Regions from separate parts of the Streptomyces sp. NPDC001135 genome, predicted to be linked through region 2. Evidence: riboswitches for the same ligand, from Rfam matches in the RefSeq annotation. Region 2 holds a riboswitch; the other holds the start of a gene.
The links. A riboswitch is a leader RNA that binds a small molecule or an ion and turns the genes downstream of it on or off. The one in region 2 is predicted to bind guanidine.
Positions count from the first base shown of each region.

Region 1: it holds a riboswitch for guanidine, as region 2 does, so the genes downstream of both, ACWC94_RS07970 (MBL fold metallo-hydrolase) here and sugE (quaternary ammonium compound efflux SMR transporter SugE) in region 2, are expected to answer to the same signal.

Region 1 is NZ_JBSFKD010000004.1:193,090-199,723, forward strand. It holds gene ACWC94_RS07955 (LysR family transcriptional regulator) at 1-327, shown strand, start outside; gene ACWC94_RS07960 (M4 family metallopeptidase) at 474-2,075, shown strand; gene ACWC94_RS07965 (alkaline phosphatase family protein) at 2,198-3,082, opposite strand; guanidine-III (ykkC-III) riboswitch at 3,349-3,416, shown strand; gene ACWC94_RS07970 (MBL fold metallo-hydrolase) at 3,429-4,325, shown strand; gene ACWC94_RS07975 (oxidoreductase) at 4,491-5,318, opposite strand; gene ACWC94_RS07980 (MerR family transcriptional regulator) at 5,413-5,880, shown strand; gene ACWC94_RS07985 (NAD(P)H-binding protein) at 5,877-6,634, opposite strand, start outside.
Region 2 is NZ_JBSFKD010000002.1:229-6,862, forward strand. It holds gene ACWC94_RS03025 (transglycosylase domain-containing protein) at 135-2,426, shown strand; gene sugE (quaternary ammonium compound efflux SMR transporter SugE) at 2,444-2,764, opposite strand; guanidine-III (ykkC-III) riboswitch at 2,804-2,872, opposite strand; gene ACWC94_RS03035 (GroES family chaperonin) at 2,940-3,299, opposite strand; gene ACWC94_RS03040 (DUF3618 domain-containing protein) at 3,343-3,672, opposite strand; gene bcp (thioredoxin-dependent thiol peroxidase) at 3,766-4,233, shown strand; tRNA gene ACWC94_RS03050 (tRNA-Leu) at 4,281-4,367, shown strand; gene rdgB (RdgB/HAM1 family non-canonical purine NTP pyrophosphatase) at 4,372-4,974, opposite strand; gene ACWC94_RS03060 (SGNH/GDSL hydrolase family protein) at 5,001-6,335, opposite strand; gene ACWC94_RS03065 (DUF445 domain-containing protein) at 6,544-6,634, shown strand, end outside.

The DNA.
Region 1 (6,634 bases), on a different contig from region 2:
GCAGCCGGGTTCACTCCGCGCATCGCCCACGTGACGCCGGACCTTTCCGTGGCGCAGATCCTGGTCGCCGGCCGGCGCGCCGTCTGCGGCGTATGGCCGACCGCCGATGTCTCGCCCCAGGGGACCGTGCAGCGGCCGCTCGTGGACGTCCCGTTCCACCGGCGCCTGCTGCTGGCCTGGAACACCGACTCGGTTCCGCCCGGGCTCGTCGACGCCGCGTGCGAGCGTCTGCTGGCCGCCTACCTGTCGCTGGTGCGGCAGCGGCCGCAGTACATGGCCTGGTGGGAGGACGGGGGCGAGGAGTTCGCCCTGGGCGAGCGCGGGTGACCGGCCGGGCCCACGACTGCGCACACCTATAGCTCCCGAGTTGTATCCCAGATGAAGTCACGTCAGGGACATGCCATTTGTTGAACACTTCGCGTCAACGTCCAAGGACGTCGTCACCCCACGACGAGCGAAGGATTCACCCCGTCATGACCCGTCCCCTTCTTGCTCTTTCCGCGATGGTCGCAGCCGGAGTCGTCACCACAGGAGCCCTGGCCGTACCGGCGCACTCGCAGACCCATGCGGTACAGCGCGGAACATCCGTCCGCGACACGGCGATATCCCAGGCCAAGGCGAACGTGACCCGGCATTCCGGCACCTTCGGATTCGGCCCCGGCCAGACCCTCCACGTGAAGGACGTCGTGATCGACAACGACGGCACCCAGCACGTCCGCTTCGAGCGGACCTACCGTGGCCTCCCCGTCGTCGGCGGCGACTTCGTCGTCCACCAGAGAGCCGACGGCTCGCTCCGGGGATCCACCCGCGCCAAGGCCCACGAGGTGGCGCTCAAGTCCGTCACCCCCACCGTCGACGCCAGAGGCACCGCGGCCGGCGCCCTGAAGCGCTCGCACGGTTTGGTACGCAACGCCAGGACCACCCCCGAGCTGATCGTGTGGGCCGCCGACGGCACCCCGCGCCTGGCCTGGCGCACCACCGTGCAGGGCCTGGGTGACAAGGGCCAGCCGCACGGCGAGGTCTTCGTCACCGACGCCACCACCGGCGCGGCGATCGAGAACTACGACGCCGAGCACGAGGCGACCGGCACCGGCCACTCCGAGTACACCGGTGACGTCCGCATCGACACCACCCAGCAGGCCGACGGCACCTTCGCCCTGATCGATCCGGTGCGCGGCCACATCACCAAGGACGCGCACAACCTCTCGTCCTCGTCCCTGAAAAGCTCCTCCGGCACCCTGTTCACCGACGCCGACGACATCTGGGGCGACGGCAGGAAGTTCTCCGCCGACCGCGCCACGGCCGCCGTCGACGCGCACGCCAACACCGCGGAGACGTTCGACTACTACAAGACGACCTTCGGCCGCAACGGCATCAAGAACGACGGCCGCGGTGCCACCGTCTTCGTCCACGTCGGCACCAACTGGGACAACGCCCAGTGGTCGGACTCCTGCTTCTGCATGATGACCGGCGACGGCAACGGCACCACCGACCCCGAGCAGGTCGACCTCGACACCATGGGCCACGAGATGACCCACGGCGTCACCTCGGCCACCGCCAACCTGCGCTACAGCGGTGAGTCCGGCGGCCTGAACGAGGCCACCAGCGACATCCTCGGCACCATGGTCGAGTGGTACGCCGACAACCCGGTCGACACCCCCGACTACCTCTTCAGCGACCAGTCCACCCCGCCGTGGCTGCGCCGCTTCGACAAGCCGTCCCTGGACGGCCGTTCCGCCGACTGCTGGTCGAAGTCGGTCGGCCGCCTCGACGTGCACTACTCCTCGGGCGTCGGCAACCACTGGTTCTACCTCGCGAGCGAGGGGAGCGGCGCCAAGAACGTCAACGGCGTCTCCTACAACAGCCCCACCTGCAACGGCTCCACCGTCACCGGCATCGGCAACCAGAAGGCCTCCGCCATCTGGTACCGGGCGCTGACCGTCTACATGACCTCCACCACGGACTACAAGGGCGCCCGCACCGCGACTCTGAACGCGGCGAAGGACCTCTACGGCGCCACCAGCCCCGAGTACGCCACCGTGGCCGCGGCCTGGAGCGCGGTCAACGTCCTCTGACGCACCGACGCACCGCCTGATCGGCGGCCGTCCCGGACGAACACGACCGCCGCCTCCCGGGAGGCGGCGGTCCTGGCTGTGTCACGGCCGGCGGTCGGCTTGGCGCGGGGTCCGCCCCGAGGTCAGTTCCAGATGCCGGCGATGTCGGAGGCGGTGGCCGCGGCCCCGGCGTGGGTCGTCAGGCCGGCCAGGTCCTCAAGGGTGCGCAGCGTGTCGTAGTGGTTGTAGTGCGTCGAGGTGGAGCTGCCCGGTGCGACGTGGGCACCGTAGAACACGGTGGCGATGTGGTTGCTGTGCGAGCTGTCGTCCTCGTCGAAGGTGACCGCCAGGATGCTGTTGTGCGTCTGGGCCCAGGTGGCGTAGGCACTGAGGTTGTTCTTCAGCCACGTGTCGCCCGTCGTGATGGAGCAGTCGTGCATGTCGTTGCACAGGTTCGGGGTGACGAAGGAGATCTTCGGCAGGGTCGTGAAGTCCGTCGGGAACTGCGTGAACGTGTGCGCCGTGTTCAGGGGAACGTTGCTGAAGGCGAACCAGGGGTTGTGCTTGCGGGCGTACTTGGTGGCGGAGTTGGTGCACACCGTGGAGCCCTGGGAGGGCAGGCCCTCGTTGTAGCTGCCCCAGGTCCTGCCGGCGGCGATGAGCTCGGAGCCGAGGTTCGCGGCGCTGCTGAACTGCGGGGTGTAGCAGTTGTCGTTGGTGATGCCCTGGTTGTTTCCGGAGAACAGGTCCAGGTAGTTGGGCTGGCTGGGGTGGGTGATGGCGAAGGAGTTGGTGAGGTTGCCGCCGCCGGCCTTCAGCGTGTTGTTCAGGTACGGGGCGCTCGTGCCGCCGATGACCTGTTCGTAGGAGTGGTTCTCGAACACCACCACGACCACGTGGTCGGGTGCGGGAAGTGCGGCGGCCTGCGCGGCCGGCGCGGCCACCCACACCCCGACCAGGGCGGCGGGGAGGGCGGTGACGAGGGAGAACGCCCGGCGCGAGCGCTTGATGCAGGACAGCAAGGACACGGTGGACCTCCTGAGTGGGCGGAGAGCGGCGAGGTTGTCCACTGATCAGGTCCTTTCTGATCAGGCGGTAGGAGACTAGAGCCGGGCGGTCGGGGCCTTCAGGTGACTGTCGGTGAAAACCGGTCAAACAGCCGTTGGCTGCCGGGGACCCATCCACCTTCCGTATTCACCTTCCGGAGGGTTGCACCGGTCGTCGCACCGCCACGCGACGGGTGCGCCCGTCGGCCTCCCACAGAGCAGCCGGTCAGCGCCGTGGTAGCGTCGCCGCGGAGGCTCACAGGTGCCTGCCCCGGACGAGATGTGCGCCGTACCCGGCCCGCCAAGACGACGCACCCCAGGAGGCGTCATGGACGCAGGCGGACCCTTCCTCGATGTCGCCGGCCACGTACCCCGGCCCCGGGAGCTGGACGTCCGCTGGATCCACGGCTCGCCGTCGGCCAAGCACAACACCGACCCGGACATCCAGGTCCACGCGTACGACGAGCACACGTTCATCCTGCGGCAGAACATGGCGGTCGACTACGAGGCGCCGTTCCTGTTCCTGCTGTTCGGAAACGCCCGGGCGGTGTTGCTGGACACCGGCGCCACCGCTTCCGCCGAGTTCTTCCCCTTGCGCCGGGTCGTCGACGAGCTCATCGACGACTGGCTCACCAGAAACCCCCGGCAGGGCTATCACCTGCTGGTGCTGCACACCCATCCCCACGGCGACCACATCGCGGGCGACGGCCAGTTCGCCGACCGCCCCCACACCACGGTGGTCGGGGCCGACCTCGCCACCGCCTGGCGGTACTTCGGATTCGACGAGGACCCCGCCTCCGTGGCACGGGTCGATCTGGGAGGCCGCGTGCTCGAGTGCCTCGCGACCCCGGGGCACCACGAGGCAGCGGTCACCTTCTACGACCCGTGGGCCGGCTTCCTGCTGACCGGTGACACGGTCTACCCCGGCCGGCTCTACGTCCAGGACTGGTCCGCCTTCGCCCGAACCATCGACCGTCTGATCGAGTTCTCCGGACGCCGACCGGTCACCCACGTCCTGGGCTGCCACATCGAGATGACCACGGAACCGGGCGTGGACTACCCGGTCCGCACCACCTACCAGCCCGACGAGCCGCCGCTCCAGATGACCACCGGTCACCTGCGGGAAATCCGCGCCGCACTCGACGAGATCGGCGACCGGCCCCGCCGGCTCGCCTTCCCGCGCTTCGTCATCTGGCCGGTCGGTCAGGGGCGCTCGACGACGTGATGCCCGACAGCCGGCAGGCATGAAGCCTCTGGTCGGCGGTGCCGGTGCCGCACTGGCTCCGGACCGGTCGTGTGCGCACGCCGGTAGGAGCCGCCGCGTGGCTTCTTCGCCGGATGCGGGATACCGATGCCGGCGCCCTGACAGCCCGCACCGGCGCCCTGAGACTCAGATGGCGGTGGAGAGCGCCACGTGCCGCCATCCGTCGAGTTCACGCCGCACCAGATCCAGCTTCGCCTCGACACGCTCGACCGCGTCCGCACCCAACTGCAGGCGCAGCGGGGGTTCGGCGGCCTCGGTGACGTCGACGACGGCTTTGGCCGCCTTGACCGGATCTCCTGGCTGACGCCCGGCGTTCCCGGCCAGTGCCTCGCGCACCGGACCCGCGCCCGCGGCGTAGTCCACGAGGGAGGCCGGTTCGACCCGGAGGCTCGAGCTGTTGAGGAAGTCGGTGCGAAATCCGCCCGGCTCGACGACCGTGACACGGACGCCGAGCGGTGCCAGCTCGCCGTGCAGTGCCTCGGAGATGCCCTCGAGGGCGAACTTCGACGCGCCGTACAGGCCCACGGCCGGAGCGGTGGCGAAACCGCCCACGGAGCCGATGTTCAAGACATGTCCGGATCGCTGGGCACGCAACGTCGGCAGGGTCGCCCGCAACGTGTTGAGCACGCCGAACACGTTGACGTCGAAGAGATCCCGGACTGCCTTGTCGGACACCTCCTCGATCGCGCCCACGAGGCCGTAACCGGCGTTGTTGACGACGACGTCGATCCGGCCGAACTCCGCCAGCCCGGCCTCCACAGCGGCGTTCAACTGCCCCGGCTCGGTCACGTCCGCGTTCACCGCCAGCAACCCGTCCGGCTTCTCCGGGTACGCCCGGAGCACCGCCGACACGTCCCTCGCCGTGGCGATCACACTGTGCCCTCGGTCCAACGCCTCACGGGTGATCTCCGCGCCGAGCCCGCGCGATGCACCGGTGACCAACCAAACGCTCATCGTTCTCCCTCGTTCCGACCGCCGATCGGCCGACAGCTCGACGCTAGAAGCTAGAGTCGGGTCTAGATCAAGAGCTGTCTGACGGGGGTCGCTCATGGACCTGAGCATCGGTGAGGTGGCGGAACGCAGTGGGCTGAGCGTTCACGCCCTGCGGTTCTACGAGCGGGAGGGCCTGTTCGCCAACCCGGTGCGCCGCCTGTCCAACGGCCGGCGGATCTACCACGAGGAAGATCTGGAGTGGCTGGCGATCTGCACGAAGCTGCGCTCATCCGGTATGTCACTGGCGACGATCCGGCGATACATCGAGCTGGCCCGCCAGGGCCCGGGCAACGAACACGAGCGGCTGGAGTTGCTGCGCCGGCACGAAAGCCATGTGGAGGCGCAGATCCGGGACCTGCAAGAGGCCTTGGACGTGATGCGGAACAAGGTGAGGATCTACGAGGACCACGTCGCCCGCGGTGAGGCCGACCGGCTCTGGAACCCGTCCCACCCGGAAGCCGCTCGGGCCGGCACTCACCAGGACCCACCACAACAGGGCGAGGCGGACGAACGGCCCACCTAGCGGAACTCCTCCGCGTGTTCCTGCGCCCAAGCGCGGAACGTGCGCGCCGGCGCTCCGGTGATCTCCTCCACCGTGGAGGTGACCAGGTTCGACGCGGGCCGCGTCTGCGCGCTGGCCAAGAGGGCCTCGACGAGAGCGGGTGGCCTGCCGTCGGCGAGCATCCGCCGGCGCGCGACCTGTACGGGGACCTCCTCGAAGGACACCGGGTGGCCGATCGCCTCCCCGATCGTATGAACCTGCTGGGCTCTGGTCAGTACCTGCGGACCGGTCAGGACGTACTTCGCGCCCGCATACCCCTCACCGGTCAGTACCCGTGCCGCCACCTGAGCGATGTCACGCTCGTGGACCACCGCCGAAGCCGCCATGGCGGGACCGCGGACCACGTGCGCGGTGCGGATCTGCCCGGCCCACGCCCGGGCGTTGGAGGCGACGGTGGTCGCGCGCAGCACCGTCCATTCCAGGCCGGACCTTTCGATCAGGCGCTCCATGTCGGCGTGGAGCTGGTTGATCGGGTCCGTCTGCCGTTCGGCGCCCTCGTCCACCCCTGACGAGGAGAGATAGACGATGCGGTGGGCATGCCGCGCAATCGCCTCCAGCACGGCGGGCGCGCCCTCGGTCGTAAGGAAGGGCCAGACCAGGAACACCGTGGTGGTCCCCTTCAGCGCCCCCTCCAGCGTCTCGGGCTGGGACAGGTCCCCGCCCACGACCGTGACGTGTTCCGGTAGTCCGGCCGTTTCGGGATCACGCGCCACGG
Region 2 (6,634 bases):
CCGACCAGGACACCACCGTCCTCGCCGCCACCCCCGGCGACGGCCGGCCCGCCGGAGGCGACGGAAAGGGCAAGGGGAAGAAGCCCAAGCGGCCCAAGCGGACCGGGTGGCGGCGGATCATCCCGACCTGGCGCATGGTGCTCGGCACCGTCGTCATCGGGATCCTCCTCCTCGTCGGGCTCTTCGTTCTCGGCTACTCCCTCGTGAACATCCCGCCCGCCAACGCCCTCGCCACCAAGCAGGCGAACGTCTACTTCTACGCCGACGGCTCCCAGATCGCCCGCGACACACGCGACAGCCAGGTCAACCGTGAGAACGTCGGCCTCGCCGAGGTCTCCAAGGACGCCCAGCACGCCGTACTGGCCGCCGAGGACCGCGACTTCTACACCGAGTCCGCCGTCGACCCCAAGGCCATGCTCCGCGCCGCCTGGAACACCGCCACCGGCAAGGGCAAGCAGTCCGGCTCCACGATCACCCAGCAGTACGTGAAGAACTACTACCTGGCCCAGGAGCAGACGCTCACCCGCAAGGCCAGGGAGTTCTTCATCTCGATCAAGCTGGACCGGACCAAGTCCAAGGACCAGATCCTGGAGGGCTACCTCAACACCAGCTACTTCGGCCGCGGTGCCTACGGCATCCAGGCCGCCGCCCAGGCCTACTTCGGCGCCGACGCCAGGGACCTCGACCCGGCCCGCGCCGCCTACCTCGCCGCGCTCGTCAACGCGCCCAGCGAGTACGACGTCGTCGCCCACCCGGAGAACAAGGCCGCGGCCGTCGCCCGCTGGAACTACGTCCTGGACGGCATGGTCAAGAAGGGCTGGCTCAGCGAGTCCAAGCGCGCCGGCATGAAGTTCCCCATGCCGAAGGAACAGACGGTCTCCACCGGCCTGTCCGGCCAGCGCGGCTACCTCGTGGACGCGATCAAGCACTACCTGGCCGCGAACAACATCCTCGACGCCGACCAGCTCGCCGCCGGCGGCTACCGCATCACCACCACCATCCAGAAGAACAAGCAGGACGCCTTCGTCAAGGCGGTCGACGACCAGCTGATGTCCAAGCTGGACAAGAAGAACAACCCGAAGGACAAGTACGTCCGCGCGGGCGGCGCCTCCATCGACCCGAAGACCGGCAAGGTCGTCGCCATGTACGGCGGCATCGACTACGTGAAGCAGTACACCAACGGCGCGACCCGCGGTGACTTCCAGGTCGGCTCCACCTTCAAGCCCCTCGTGTTCACCTCGGCGGTGCAGAACGGCTCCACCACCCAGGACGGCCGCACCATCACCCCGAACACCGTGTACGACGGCACCAACAAGCGGCTCGTCGAGGGCTGGAGCGGCGCGCCCTACAACCCGGAGAACGAGGACCAGAAGTCGTACGGACCGATCACCGTCACCAAGGCGACGGACCTGTCCGTGAACTCCGTCTACGCGCAGATGGCCGCCGACGTCGGCCCGTCCAAGGTCAAGCAGACCGCGATCGACCTCGGTATCCCGGCCGACACCCCGGACCTGTACCCGTCCCCGTCGATGGCGCTCGGCACCGCCACCGCCAGTGTCCTGGACATGGCCGAGGCGTACGCGACGATCGCCAACCACGGCAAGCACGGCACGTACACCCTGATCGAGAAGATCACCAAGGACGGCACCAAGGACGTGTCGCTGCCCGACCAGCCGGTCAAGCAGGCCGTCAGCCGGGAGGCCGCCGACACCACCACGTCGATGCTGCAGAGCGTCGTCGACAACGGCACCGCCGTCGCCGCGCAGGACGCGGACCGCCCGGCGGCCGGCAAGACCGGCACCGCCGAGAACGACACCGCCGCCTGGTTCGCGGGCTACACCCCCGACCTGGCCACGGTCGTCTCCGTCATGGGCCAGGACCCGGTGACCGCCAAGCACATGCCGCTGTACGGCGCCCTCGGCCAGCCCCGTATGAACGGCGGCGGCCCGCCCACCCAGATCTGGGCCCAGTACACGCGCACGGCCCTCAAGGGCACCCCGGCGAGCGACTTCGACCTGCAGCTGCAGCAGGGCGCCGACCAGCCCCAGCCGCCCAGCACCGGCTCCTCCGCCCAGCCGGGCACCACCGGCAACCAGAACACCGGCGGTACGACCACCGGCGGCGGCCCGGGCAACGGCGGAGCGACCGCGAGCCCGACCGGCGGCGGCACCACCACCGGGACCCCCACCACCGGCGGCGCGACCACCGGCGGTGACACCACGGGCACCACCACCGGCGGCACCACCGGGACCCCCACCACCGGCGGCGGCACCACCACCGGTGGGGACCCCACGGGCGGTGACACCACCGGCGGCGACACGACCGGGGGCGACACCACCGGCGGCGGTACGGACACCGGCGGTGCCACCGACGCCGGCAATACGACCGGTACGACCGCCGGCCCCGGAGGCGGCCCCGTCACCTGACGTCCGACCGCTCCCGGTCAGTGACCGCTGGTCGCCTTCAGCCCCACCACGGCGACCAGCAGCAGACACACGAAGAAGACCCGGGCGGCGGTGACCGGCTCACCCAGCACCACCATGCCGAGCACCGCCGCACCGGCCGCCCCGATGCCCACCCACACGCCGTAGGCGGTACCGATGGGCAGCGACTTCGCGGCGTACGACAACAGGACCATGCTGGCGACGATCCCGGCACCGGTGCACACACTGGGCACCAGCCGGGTGAAGCCCTCGGTGTACTTCATCCCGATCGACCAGCCCACTTCCAGCAGACCGGCGACGACCAACACCACCCAGGCCACGACAGGCACCTCCAGGACGAACGACGACTCTCTTCTCGCGGTGCGTCGTCTTTGCCTGCATCCCGGTACGGCGCGTCTCGTCGGGCTCGCTCCCGAACATAGCAAAGGCAGCGCGAAGGGGCCGGTGAGCGTCGTCACCGGCCCCTTCGCGCTGCCGAATTACAGCCAGGCCCCGTTACAGGTACAGACCCGTGGAGTCCTCCGACCCCTCGAACCGGTCCGCGGCCACGGCGTGCAGATCCCGCTCGCGCATGAGCACGTACGCCACACCCCGCACCTCGACCTCGGCCCGGTCCTCCGGGTCGAACAGGACCCGGTCACCCGGCTCCACGGTCCGTACGTTCTGCCCGACCGCGACGACCTCGGCCCAGGCCAGCCGCCGTCCGACCGCCGCGGTGGCGGGAATCAGAATGCCGCCCCCCGACCGCCGCTCGCCCTCACCGGTCTCCTGCTTGACCAGAACCCGGTCGTGCAGCATCCGGATCGGGAGCTTGTCGTGATGAGGGGTGCTGTGCTGGTTTCTGTTGGCGCTCACGCCTCGAACCTACCTGTCCTCGCCCTGCCCGTACGCGCCCGGGTCAGCCCTTGCGCCGCCGCGAGCCCACGGTGAGCAGCCCGACGACGCCGACGGCCAGCAGCGCGACCGGCACGACCCGCTCCACCCGCAGCCCGCCCTTCTCGTCGACGAACTGCGCCCGCACCTCACTCACCACGCGATTGACCTGGACGTACGCCCGGCCGACCGTGTGATCGATGTTCGCGACGACCTTGGCCTTGGCATCCCCGACGATCGTCTTCGGATGCACCCGCACCCCGATCTCGTCGAGCGTCTCGGCCAGCACTTCACGGCGGCGCTTGATGTCCGCCTCGATCTGCGCCGGGGTTCTGGTGTCCGACGTGTCCGCCACCGTACGGCCTCCGAAGTCTCCTGATGCTGTCCCGGACAGTCTGTCAGCTTCTGCGCCCGGCGCACCGCAAGGCCCCCCGGTTACCCTGGCCCGATGAGCGAGCGACTCCAGCCGGGGGACGTGGCCCCCGCCTTCACCCTCCCCGACGCCGACGGCAACGACGTATCCCTCGCGTCACACAAGGGCCGCAAGGTCATCGTCTACTTCTACCCGGCCGCCCTGACCCCCGGCTGCACCAAGCAGGCCTGCGACTTCACCGACAACCTGGAGGTCCTGGCCGGCGCCGGCTACGACGTCATCGGCATCTCGCCCGACACCCCGGAGAAGCTGGCCAAGTTCCGCGACAAGGAATCCCTCGAGGTCACACTGCTGGCCGACCCGGAGAAGAAGGTCACCGAGGCCTACGGCGCGTACGGCGAGAAGAAGAACTACGGCAAGACCTACCTGGGCGTCATCCGCTCCACGATCGTCGTGGACGAGGAGGGCAAGGTCGAACGGGCCCTGTACAACGTCCGCGCCACGGGCCACGTGGCAAAGATCATCAAGGATCTGGGCATCTGACCGACGGGTCCCACTGCCCGGCCGCTAGCATGGCCGGGCAGTACCACGCGGCCGTGGTGGAATTGGCAGTCACGCTGGGTTTAGGTCCCAGTGGGGTAACTCCCGTGAGGGTTCGAGTCCCTCCGGCCGCACCAGAGTTCAGTCGAGCAGCTCCCGGACGACCGGCACCAACGCCCGGAACGCCTCCCCCCGATGGCTGATCGCGTTCTTCTCCTCCGGGCTCAGCTCGGCGCACGTCCGCGTCTCGCCCTCCGGCTGGAGGATCGGGTCGTAGCCGAAGCCGTTCGTGCCGACCGGGGCGTGACGGAGGACGCCCCGGAGCCGGCCCTCGACCACCCGCTCCCTCCCGTCCGGCAGCGCCAGGGCCGCCGCGCACGCGAAGTGCGCCCCCCGGTGCTCCTCCGCGATGTCGGCGAGCTGGGCCAGGAGGAGGTCCAGGTTGGCCTTGTCGTCGCCGTGGCGGCCGGCCCAGCGGGCGGAGAAGATGCCGGGGGCGCCGTTGAGGACGTCGACGCAGAGGCCGGAGTCGTCGGCGACGGCGGGCAGCCCGGTGGCCTGGGCGAGGGCGTGTGCCTTGAGCAGGGCGTTCTCGGCGAAGGTGACGCCGGTCTCCTTCACGTCGGGGATGTCCGGGTAGGCATCCGCACCGACGAGTTCATGCGGCAGGCCTGCTTCGGCCAGGATGGCCCTCAGTTCGGTGATCTTTCCGGCGTTGCGGGTGGCGAGGATCAAGCGGGTCATGCCCGCCAGTATTCCTCGCCCCGCCCTCACAGCTCCGCCTGGCCCGCGCCGTTGAGGGTGCCCAGGTCGAACACCTCGGCCATCCTGCCGAAGCCCAGGTCGCTGGGGTGCAGGTGGTCGCCGGAGTCGTAGTCGGGGCGGAGGCGGTGGGGGGCGTAGGGGTCGCGGAGGGCGCTGTCGAAGTCGACGACCGCGTCGTAGACGCCGCCGGACCGGATCTGTGCGTTGATCTGCTGGCGTACCGCCTCGCGGGCCGGGGTGTAGCCGCGGTGGCCCTGGAAGGGCGTCAGTGTGGCGCCGACGACCTTCAGGCCGCGTGCGTGGGCCTGGCGGACCAGGGTGCGCAGGCCGTTGAGGATGCGGTTCGGGTCGGCGAGGTCGGGGTTGCGCAGGATGTCGTTGATGCCCAGGTCGATGACGGCGACCTTGACGCCCGGGTGGGAGAGCGCGTCGCGGCCGAAGCGGGCGAGTCCGGCCTGGTTCTCGGGGGGACGGCCGAGGCCGTCGGCCAGGACCTGGTTGCCGCTGATGCCCTCGTTCACCACGCTGTAGCGCGGCAGGTGCCGGCCGCCCTCGAGCGCGGTGCGCAGTCGGCCCGCGAGGAGGTCCGGCCAGCGGTGGTTGGCGCCGGTGGTGGAGGTGATGCCGTCGGTGATGGAGTCGCCGAAGACGACGACGGTGCCGTCGGCCTCGTTGCTGAGGACGTCGAGGCCGGTCAGGTAGCGCCAGTACGGCGTCTGTTCGGTGTACGGGGTGCCGGTGGAGTCCTCGGTGCGGTCGCCGTCGGCGACGTAGGAGATCTGCCGTGCGTGCGGGTGGTAGGTGACCGGGCCGGACGGGGTGGGGGAGTAGGTGGTGACCAGGACGTCGCTGTCGTGCGGGACGGTGAGGCGTACGGCGTCGCTGGTGATCTGTCCGCCGGCGGGTATGACGACGCCGGTGGCGCCGTCGAAGGTGAGGCGGCGCATCGAGTCCGGGTCGGCCGCGGCGGTGGCGTCCCCCGCGGACAGGGCGATCGAGGCGTGCGTGAGGGTCAGCGGGGCCTGGCCGTAGAGGTTGGAGAGGGTGATCCGGGCGCTCGTACCGCCGGTGCTCGTGTGGACGATGTTGCGCACCGAGTGGCCCGCGAGGCCCGTGGTCTCGGTGCCGGGCTCGCCGCCGACCGGGGCGGTGGCCCAGGCGCCGACCCAGGTGCCGGTGGAGGCGGGGGCGACGGAGGAGCCGTGGTGGGGGCGGTTGTCGGCGAGAGTGCCGCGCGGGGTGCCGTCGTCGGCGGCCACGGTGAGGTAGATGGCGGCGGACACGGCCAGCACCAGGGCGACGAGCGCGCTGAGCACCGCATAACCATGACGCTTGGTCATGCTTGTGTTGTTCTCCTCGGGATGGGAGCTCAAAGCTCCGATCTTGACGAGCCCATGATGCGTCATGGGCCGGCGAGACCTGTCAGGGCCCTGCCCAATCCCCCGCTCTGACAGACGCCGGGAACTCGTTTTCCGTTCCGGGAGTCGGTCAGGAAGGGACAATTGTGGGCGGGATCACCGACCGGGTGGAGCTGAACGGGTGGAGCTGATGGGACCTACGGAGACCGGAACGGCGCCGGCGCGGGGTGTGTCGTACAAGACCATGACGGCCTTCACCCCGGCCGACGAGGAGCGCCGGC